DNA from 3 places in the Curtobacterium sp. Csp1 genome. Region 3 is predicted to be linked to each of the others. Evidence: riboswitches for the same ligand, from Rfam matches in the RefSeq annotation. Region 3 holds a riboswitch; each other region holds the start of a gene.
The links. Region 3 has a riboswitch for thiamine pyrophosphate ahead of HUN58_RS18285 (ECF transporter S component). Riboswitches for the same ligand answer to the same signal wherever they lie in the genome.
Positions count from the first base shown of each region.

Region 1 (3,268 bases), 620 kb from region 3:
TGGGCATCCACGCCGAGCAGGGCACGCGCCGCGGTCACCGGGACGTCCGACTGGCCGAGGTGCACCCCGGCGACGGCGTGCCCGGCGTTCCGCGCCGCCAGGGCAACGTCGAGCCGGTCGTCCACCACGACCGTCGCACGGTCGCCCACCGCGTCCGCGACCGCCGCGGTCAGGGCGAGCAGGTCCCGGGCCGACGCCGTCTTGTCGCGGACCTGCACGATCCGCACGCGGCCCTGCACGGCCGCACGGACGACCGCGAGCACGCCGAGGCCGTGCCGGTCGCACAGCACAGGGTCGGTCACCAGGTAGACACCCACGTCCGCGGTCACGCGCCGACCCCCTGCGGGGCGGTCGTGCTCGGTTCGGCGGTGATCCGGGCGGTGCGGACGACGTCCTCCGGGGTGAGGGACGCCAGCCGGTCCAGGAACAGCGGCTGGAACGTCCCCGGACCGCAGGCGTCCGCCGCCGCGAGTTCGGCGGCGATCGTGTGCACCGCCGTCGCCGCGACGGCCGCGGCCCCGGGGTCGTCCGGGGCCACCGCCGTGAAGGCCGCGACGACCGCACCGAGCGCGCACCCACCGCCCGTGATCCGCGTCAGGAGCTCCGTCCCGTTCGCCACCCGCACCACGCCGGTGCCGGGCGCGACCACGAGGTCGACCGCACCGGACACGGCGAGCGCGCCCACGATCCTCCCGTCCGATGCTCCGACGGCCGCCGCACGCGCGTCGTCGGGGCCGACCGTGCTGTCCACCCCGCGCCCACCGGCGCTCGCGCCGAGCACGGCGAGGACCTCGGAGGCGTTGCCGCGCAGGACCGCGGGGCGCATGGCCAGGAGCTCGCGCGCCAGCGCGGTGCGCACCGGGAGCGAGCCGACGGCGACCGGGTCGAGGACCCACGGGGTGCCCGCCTCGACGGCGGCCGTCGTGGCTTCGACGGACGCGGCACGCGGCTCGGCGTGCGGGGTGCCGGTGTTCACCAGCAGGGCGTCGGCGACCCGGGCGAACGGACCGGCCTCGGTCGTGACGTCGACCATCGCGGCCGAGGCACCGAGGGCCAGCAGGACGTTGGCCGTGACGTTCTGCACGACGGTGTTCGTGATGCACTGCACGAGCGGCGAGCGGGCCCGGACGGCCTCCAGCAGGTCGGCGGTGCGGTGGGCCCAGGCAGGGGAGGGCGCAGCGTTCTCCATGGACGATCCCTTCGCGAGTACGAGCTCGAGCAGGTTCGACGGGTGTGATCTCAGCCGCCCGGTGGCGGCACCCCGTGTCTCGGGGCACACGGTACACGAGCCGTCCGCAGTCATCGAGGGGGCCCGTGTGCCAGGGTTGACGGGTGCCAGATCCGACGCCTCCCGGACCCCCGCCCGGTCCGCGTGACCCCGGCGACGCGTGGGCGGTCGGACCCGACGGGACTCAGGCGTGGGGCCGCTTCGGCGCCGCCGGTCTGCTCGTCGACGACGGCCACGGCCGCGTGCTCCTGCAGCACCGCGTCGAGTGGAGCCACCACGGCGGCACCTGGGGCATCCCCGGCGGCGCCCGGCACCAGGGCGAGGACGCCGTCACCGGCGCGCTCCGCGAGTCCGCGGAAGAGGCCGGGGTACCCGAGGACGGTGTCGACCTGCGCCACACGGCCGTCCTCGACCTCGGGTTCTGGACCTACACGACCGTGGTGGGCCGCGCCTCCCGGCCGTTCGACCCGGTGATCGCGGACCGCGAGAGCCTCGCGCTGTCCTGGATCCCGCTCGACCAGGTCCTCGACCTGCCGCTGCACCCGGGCTTCGGCGCCTCGTGGCCGGCGCTCCGCGACGCCATCACGACCACCCCGCACGTCGTCGTCGACGCCGCGAACGTCGTCGGCAGCGTGCCCGACGGCTGGTGGAAGGACCGCGCCGGTGCCGCGTCGCGACTGCTGGCGTCCGTGTCGGCGCTCGCCGCGGCCGGGCTGCCCGCCGACGCCCTCGGGCTCGGCTTCGACCGGTGGTGGCCGCGCTGGACCGTGGTGCTCGAGGGTGCCGCGCGCGGTGCGGACGACGTCGGTACGGACGTGAACGTGGTGCGCGCGGAGGGGTCCGGGGACGACGCCGTGGTCGCGGCGACGGCGGCCGCGGTCGATGCCGGCGACGCGCCCGTCGTGGTCGTCACGGCGGACCGTGAGCTGCGTGAACGCGTCGGGGCGCTCGGGGCCGAGGCCCGCGGTCCCGGCTGGTTCCGCGAGCAGGGCTGAGCGACCGCCGGGCTCCGGTTCCGGTGTCGCCGGGCTCCGGTTCCGGGGTCGCCCTGCGACGCGCATCGTGACCGAACCGTGACGGAGGGGGCTCCGTGCCGATACGCTGGCGCCCACGTCGACGGGGACGTGCCGACAGGAGGTCACGATGGAGCGTGTCACGAGAGCCGACGACCGCGTCCACCGCCCAGCCGGGCCCTGGACGCCGACGGTGCACCAGCTGCTCACGCACCTGCACGAGCAGGGCTTCGTCGCGGCGCCCGAGCCCATCGCCCTCGGCGACGCGCTCGAGACGGTCACCTTCGTGCCCGGCGTCGCGGGCAACTACCCGTGGAGCGCCGAGATCGCGGGCGAGGCGGCCCTCGTCACCTCCGCGCGCCTGCTCCGGCAGTACCACGACGCCGCGGCCACGTACCCGCGCAGCGCGACGGACGTGTGGTCGCAGGCCGAACGCCTGCCGGTCGAGACGATCGTGCACGGCGACTTCGCGCCGTACAACTGCGTCTACGACGGCATCGCGGCGGTCGGGCTCATCGACTTCGACACCGCGCACCCCGGTCCGCGGGTGTGGGACGTCGCGAGCGCGGTGTACCGGTTCGCCCCGTTCACCACCGGGCAGGTCGAGGGCAGCACGGCGCCGACCCTGGACGAGCGACTCGAGCGGGCCGCGGAGTTCTGCCGCGCCTACGAGCTCGACGACCGGTCCCGCGGGGTGCTCGTCGAGACGATGACCGCCTCGCTCGTCGCCCTCGTGACGACCATGGAGACCGAGGCCGCCGCCGGCAACCCGAAGTTCATCAGCGACCTGGAACACGGCCACGCCGAGCTCTACCGGGCCGACGTGGCGTACATCGAGGCGAACGCGGACGCGATCCACCAGGCGGTCACCGCGCTCTGACGGACGGACCGCGCCCAGGCAGCGTGCAGCCCGCACGCGGCGGTCTCCGACGGATCGTCCGGTAGCGTCGGGAGGCCATGACCGACAGCCCGGCCGACGCCACCCCGTACGAGGTGCTCGGCGTCCTCCCCACCGCCGACGACGACG
Region 1 is NZ_CP054594.1:3,185,923-3,189,190, forward strand. Features, by position in the region: gene thiE (thiamine phosphate synthase) at 1-329, opposite strand, end outside; gene thiM (hydroxyethylthiazole kinase) at 326-1,189, opposite strand; TPP riboswitch at 1,178-1,274, opposite strand; gene HUN58_RS15365 (NUDIX domain-containing protein) at 1,333-2,223, shown strand; gene HUN58_RS15370 (aminoglycoside phosphotransferase family protein) at 2,372-3,121, shown strand; gene HUN58_RS15375 (DnaJ domain-containing protein) at 3,199-3,268, shown strand, end outside.
Region 1: it holds a riboswitch for thiamine pyrophosphate, as region 3 does, so the genes downstream of both, thiM (hydroxyethylthiazole kinase) here and HUN58_RS18285 (ECF transporter S component) in region 3, are expected to answer to the same signal.

Region 2 (3,268 bases), 1.8 Mb from region 3:
TGTCCATGTAGTACCGCTTGTCGTCCTCGACCAGGCGGTAGTAGGCGGCGTTGTCGATACCGCGGAACGACAGCGTCGGCCCGAGGTGGTTGCCCTCGGCGGTGTGGTTGTAGACGACGTCGAGCACGACCTCGATCCCCGCACGGTGCAGCTCGCGCACCATCGCCTTGAACTCCTGCACCTGCTGCCCGCGGTCGCCGGACGACGAGTAGTGCGAGTGCGGCGCGAAGAACCCGATGGTGTTGTAGCCCCAGTAGTTCGACAGCCCCTTCTCCTGCAGGGTGGAGTCGTTCACGAACTGGTGCACCGGCATGAGCTCGAGGGTGGTGACGCCCAGACGCTTCAGGTGCTCGATGACCGCCGGGTGCGCGACGCCGGCGTAGGTGCCCCGTTGTTCTTCGGGGACGTCGGGGTGTGTCTCGGTGAGGCCCTTGACGTGGGCCTCGTAGATGACGGTCTCGCCGTACGGGATGCCCGGCGACCGGTCGCCCTGCCAGTCGAAGAAGGGGTTGATGACGACCCCCTTCATCATGTGGGGCGCCGAGTCCTGGTCGTCGGTCGAGTCCGGGTCGCCGAACGTGTACGAGAACAGCGCCTGGTCCCAGTCGATGTCGCCACTGGTCGCCTTGGCGTAGGGGTCGAGGAGCAGCTTGTTCGGGTTGCCGCGCAGTCCGCTCGCCGGGTCGTACGGGGCGTGCACGCGGAAGCCGTACTCCTGCCCCGGTGCCACGTTGGGCAGGTACGCGTGCCAGACGTGCGCGTCGACCTCGACCAGGTCGACGCACTCCTCGTTCCCAGCGTCGTCGAAGAGGCACAGTTCCACGCGGTCGGCGACCTCGCTGAACAGGGCGAAGTTCGTGCCGCTGCCGTCGTAGGTCGCCCCGAGGGGGTACGGACTGCCGGGCCAGGTGTGCAAACGGTCCTCCAGGTGTGGGTGCCGCCAACGTATCGGCGCGGCCCCTCCGCGTCCGCAGACAAGCCCCAGCAGTGGACGAGGGTGACTCCGCGCGTCGCTGTGGAGGAGTGGCCGAGTAGCCTCGCGCGCATGGCCAACATCGTGAGTCAGATCGCAGACAAGGTGCGCCCGATCGGCGTCTCCACCAACTACGGCGAGCCGGTCGAGGTCGGCGACCAGACCCTCATCCCGGTGTCGCTGGGCTGGTTCGGCTTCGGCGGCGGCGGGGACGGCGACGACAACGGCGGCGGGGGTGGCGGCGGCGTGTCGATCCCCGTCGGCGCCTACGTGCGCCGTCCCGGACAGGACCTGCAGTTCGAGCCGAACCTCATCTCGCTGCTCGCGGTCAGCATCCCGACCATCTGGGTGACCGGCAAGGCGCTCGCCAAGGTGGTCCGCGCACTCAAGAAATGACCACAGGACGGACGGGAGGATCGTGGCGACGCCGCCACGGTCCTCCCGTCCGTCATCTGGTCGTCACCCGTCTAGACTGCTGCCACACACACGGGAGTCCGGGACCACCGGGCTGAGAGGGAGCGAACGGCGCTCCGACCGTCGAACCTGATCCGGGTCATGCCGGCGCAGGGAGGAGTCAGCACCATGCCTGCAACCATGCAGTCCACCGTCCCGTCCACCACCCTCCGGCGGTCGCTCCGCTGGCGCGTGGTCGACATCGTCGTCGCCAGCGTCCTCGCGGTCGCGATCGGCGTCGTCTTCAAGCTCTGGGAGTTCGGCTACGAGCCGCTCAGTGCGGGAGCCGCCCTCGTCCTGCCGGGATCGCAGTCGCTGTTCGGCGGCGTCTGGCTGCTCGCCGGGCCGATCGTCGCGATCGTCGTGCGGAAGCCCGGAGCCGCCCTGTACGCCGAGATGGTCGCCGCCTCGGTCGAGGCGCTGCTCGGCACGCAGTGGGGGTGGCTGACGCTCGAGGCCGGCCTCGTGCAGGGCCTCGGCGCCGAGCTCGTCCTCGCGCTGTTCCTGTACCGCGTGTACCGGCTGCCGGTCGTCGTCCTCGCGGGGGCGGCCGCCGGGCTCGCGCTCGGCATCAACGACACCGTCCTGTGGTACCCGGGGCTCGACGTCGGGTTCAAGGCCGTCTACGTCGTGTGCGCCGTGGTCTCCGGCGCCGTCATCGCGGGTGCCGGGTCCTGGGCCATCGTCCGGGCGCTCGCCGCGACCGGAGTCCTGTCGCAGTTCGCGGTCGGCCGGGAGCACGCCAAGCGCACGACCCGCAGCGCGGCGTGACGGCCGTGTCCGCCGGTCGCGCGGACGCAGCGCCCGCGACCGAGGTCCCGGCGAGCACCGGCCCGGCCGGCATCGTCTTCCGTGACTGGGGGTGGCGCTACGCCGCCCGCGACGAGTGGGCGATCCGCGGAGTCGACCTCGCGGTGCGCCCGGGGGAGCGGGTCGCCGTCGTCGGACCGTCCGGCGCGGGCAAGTCGACGCTGCTGCGGGCCGTCGCCGCGGTGCTGCCCGACGAGCCGGACCCCGAGGACGACACCGCCGCGGCCGTCCAAGGCGCGGTGCTCGTCGACGATGCCGCACCGGGGACGGTCCGCGGGCGGGTCGGCCTCGTCATGCAGGACCCCGAGGCGCACACCGTGATGTCGCGCGTCGGGGACGACGTCGCGTTCGGTTGCGAGAACACCGGCGTGCCGCGGGACGAGACCTGGCGGCGCGTCCGGTCGGCGCTCGACCTGGTCGGCCTTGACCTGCCGCTCGACCGGTCCACGACCGCGCTGTCCGGCGGGCAGCGGCAGCGGCTCGCACTCGCGGGCGTGCTCGCCATGCGTCCCGGCGCGCTCGTGCTCGACGAGCCGTGCGCGAACCTCGACCCGGACGGCGTACGTCAGGTGCACGACGCCGTGCGCGCGGTCCTCGACGAGACCGGTGCGACGCTGCTCGTCGTCGAGCACCGGATCGGCACCTGGCTCGACCTGGTCGACCGGCTCGTGCTGCTCGCTCCCGCCGGCGGGGTCGTCGCGGACGGCACGCCGACCGAGGTCCTCGCCGCGCACGGTCCGGCGCTCGCGGCGGCGGGCGTGTGGGTGCCCGGGTCGGAGCCCGCACGGGGCTCGGCTCGGCAGGCGGTCCCCGGGGAGGACCGCGCGCACGCTCGGGCGCTGCTCGACGCTCGGGGACTCGCGACGGCGCGCGGCCGGGGGCACCGGGTCGGCAGCGGCATCGACCTGACGGTCCGGCACGGGCGTGTGCTGGCGGTGACCGGGCCGAACGGCGTCGGGAAGTCGACGCTCGGCCTGACGCTCGCCGGGCTGCTCGCGCCCGACGCCGGCGTCCTCGAGGCCACCTCCGCCC
Region 2 is NZ_CP054594.1:1,444,761-1,448,028, reverse strand. Features, by position in the region: gene glgX (glycogen debranching protein GlgX) at 1-916, opposite strand, end outside; gene HUN58_RS07025 (hypothetical protein) at 1,046-1,369, shown strand; TPP riboswitch at 1,450-1,561, shown strand; gene HUN58_RS07020 (ECF transporter S component) at 1,556-2,197, shown strand; gene HUN58_RS07015 (ATP-binding cassette domain-containing protein) at 2,194-3,268, shown strand, end outside.
Region 2: it holds a riboswitch for thiamine pyrophosphate, as region 3 does, so the genes downstream of both, HUN58_RS07020 (ECF transporter S component) here and HUN58_RS18285 (ECF transporter S component) in region 3, are expected to answer to the same signal.

Region 3 (3,268 bases):
ACCCGGAGATGCGGGACGCGAACTCGCCGAGGGTCGACGGCTCACCGCGCCAGAAGTCGCGCACGGTGTGCCGACCTGGTAGCCGCCGGGACCGACGTCCCACGGTTCCGCGATGAGCTTGACCTGCGACACGATCGGGTCCTGCTGGACCAGTTCGAAGAAGGCTGCGAGCCGGTCGACCTCGTAGAACTCCCGCGCCAGGGCGGCCGCGAGGTCGAAGCGGAACCCGTCCACGTGCATCTCCGTCACCCAGTACCGCAGCGAGTCCATGATCAGCTGCAGCGAGTGCGGGTGACCCACGTTGAGCGAGTTGCCGGTGCCCGTGGTGTCCATGTAGTACCGCTTGTCGTCCTCGACCAGGCGGTAGTAGGCGGCGTTGTCGATACCGCGGAACGACAGCGTCGGCCCGAGGTGGTTGCCCTCGGCGGTGTGGTTGTAGACGACGTCGAGCACGACCTCGATCCCCGCACGGTGCAGCTCGCGCACCATCGCCTTGAACTCCTGCACCTGCTGCCCGCGGTCGCCGGACGACGAGTAGTGCGAGTGCGGCGCGAAGAACCCGATGGTGTTGTAGCCCCAGTAGTTCGACAGCCCCTTCTCCTGCAGGGTGGAGTCGTTCACGAACTGGTGCACCGGCATGAGCTCGAGGGTGGTGACGCCCAGACGCTTCAGGTGCTCGATGACCGCCGGGTGCGCGACGCCGGCGTAGGTGCCCCGTTGTTCTTCGGGGACGTCGGGGTGTGTCTCGGTGAGGCCCTTGACGTGGGCCTCGTAGATGACGGTCTCGCCGTACGGGATGCCCGGCGACCGGTCGCCCTGCCAGTCGAAGAAGGGGTTGATGACGACCCCCTTCATCATGTGGGGCGCCGAGTCCTGGTCGTCGGTCGAGTCCGGGTCGCCGAACGTGTACGAGAACAGCGCCTGGTCCCAGTCGATGTCGCCACTGGTCGCCTTGGCGTAGGGGTCGAGGAGCAGCTTGTTCGGGTTGCCGCGCAGTCCGCTCGCCGGGTCGTACGGGGCGTGCACGCGGAAGCCGTACTCCTGCCCCGGTGCCACGTTGGGCAGGTACGCGTGCCAGACGTGCGCGTCGACCTCGACCAGGTCGACGCACTCCTCGTTCCCAGCGTCGTCGAAGAGGCACAGTTCCACGCGGTCGGCGACCTCGCTGAACAGGGCGAAGTTCGTGCCGCTGCCGTCGTAGGTCGCCCCGAGGGGGTACGGACTGCCGGGCCAGGTGTGCAAACGGTCCTCCAGGTGTGGGTGCCGCCAACGTATCGGCGCGGCCCCTCCGCGTCCGCAGACAAGCCCCAGCAGTGGACGAGGGTGACTCCGCGCGTCGCTGTGGAGGAGTGGCCGAGTAGCCTCGCGCGCATGGCCAACATCGTGAGTCAGATCGCAGACAAGGTGCGCCCGATCGGCGTCTCCACCAACTACGGCGAGCCGGTCGAGGTCGGCGACCAGACCCTCATCCCGGTGTCGCTGGGCTGGTTCGGCTTCGGCGGCGGCGGGGACGGCGACGACAACGGCGGCGGGGGTGGCGGCGGCGTGTCGATCCCCGTCGGCCATCTCGCTGCTCGCGGTCAGCATCCCGACCATCTGGGTGACCGGCAAGGCGCTCGCCAAGGTGGTCCGCGCACTCAAGAAATGACCACAGGACGGACGGGAGGATCGTGGCGACGCCGCCACGGTCCTCCCGTCCGTCATCTGGTCGTCACCCGTCTAGACTGCTGCCACACACACGGGAGTCCGGGACCACCGGGCTGAGAGGGAGCGAACGGCGCTCCGACCGTCGAACCTGATCCGGGTCATGCCGGCGCAGGGAGGAGTCAGCACCATGCCTGCAACCATGCAGTCCACCGTCCCGTCCACCACCCTCCGGCGGTCGCTCCGCTGGCGCGTGGTCGACATCGTCGTCGCCAGCGTCCTCGCGGTCGCGATCGGCGTCGTCTTCAAGCTCTGGGAGTTCGGCTACGAGCCGCTCAGTGCGGGAGCCGCCCTCGTCCTGCCGGGATCGCAGTCGCTGTTCGGCGGCGTCTGGCTGCTCGCCGGGCCGATCGTCGCGATCGTCGTGCGGAAGCCCGGAGCCGCCCTGTACGCCGAGATGGTCGCCGCCTCGGTCGAGGCGCTGCTCGGCACGCAGTGGGGGTGGCTGACGCTCGAGGCCGGCCTCGTGCAGGGCCTCGGCGCCGAGCTCGTCCTCGCGCTGTTCCTGTACCGCGTGTACCGGCTGCCGGTCGTCGTCACCCGGGGCTCGACGTCGGGTTCAAGGCCGTCTACGTCGTGTGCGCCGTGGTCTCCGGCGCCGTCATCGCGGGTGCCGGGTCCTGGGCCATCGTCCGGGCGCTCGCCGCGACCGGAGTCCTGTCGCAGTTCGCGGTCGGCCGGGAGCACGCCAAGCGCACGACCCGCAGCGCGGCGTGACGGCCGTGTCCGCCGGTCGCGCGGACGCAGCGCCCGCGACCGAGGTCCCGGCGAGCACCGGCCCGGCCGGCATCGTCTTCCGTGACTGGGGGTGGCGCTACGCCGCCCGCGACGAGTGGGCGATCCGCGGAGTCGACCTCGCGGTGCGCCCGGGGGAGCGGGTCGCCGTCGTCGGACCGTCCGGCGCGGGCAAGTCGACGCTGCTGCGGGCCGTCGCCGCGGTGCTGCCCGACGAGCCGGACCCCGAGGACGACACCGCCGCGGCCGTCCAAGGCGCGGTGCTCGTCGACGATGCCGCACCGGGGACGGTCCGCGGGCGGGTCGGCCTCGTCATGCAGGACCCCGAGGCGCACACCGTGATGTCGCGCGTCGGGGACGACGTCGCGTTCGGTTGCGAGAACACCGGCGTGCCGCGGGACGAGACCTGGCGGCGCGTCCGGTCGGCGCTCGACCTGGTCGGCCTTGACCTGCCGCTCGACCGGTCCACGATGCGTCCCGGCGCGCTCGTGCTCGACGAGCCGTGCGCGAACCTCGACCCGGACGGCGTACGTCAGGTGCACGACGCCGTGCGCGCGGTCCTCGACGAGACCGGTGCGACGCTGCTCGTCGTCGAGCACCGGATCGGCACCTGGCTCGACCTGGTCGACCGGCTCGTGCTGCTCGCTCCCGCCGGCGGGGTCGTCGCGGACGGCACGCCGACCGAGGTCCTCGCCGCGCACGGTCCGGCGCTCGCGGCGGCGGGCGTGTGGGTGCCCGGGTCGGAGCCCGCACGGGGCTCGGCTCGGCAGGCGGTCCCCGGGGAGGACCGCGCGCACGCTCGGGCGCTGCTCGACGCTCGGGGACTCGC
Region 3 is NZ_CP054594.1:3,802,834-3,806,101, reverse strand. Features, by position in the region: partial or broken gene glgX (glycogen debranching protein GlgX) at 1-1,242, opposite strand, end outside; gene HUN58_RS18290 (hypothetical protein) at 1,372-1,764, shown strand; TPP riboswitch at 1,729-1,840, shown strand; gene HUN58_RS18285 (ECF transporter S component) at 1,835-2,506, shown strand; gene HUN58_RS18280 (ATP-binding cassette domain-containing protein) at 2,418-3,268, shown strand, end outside.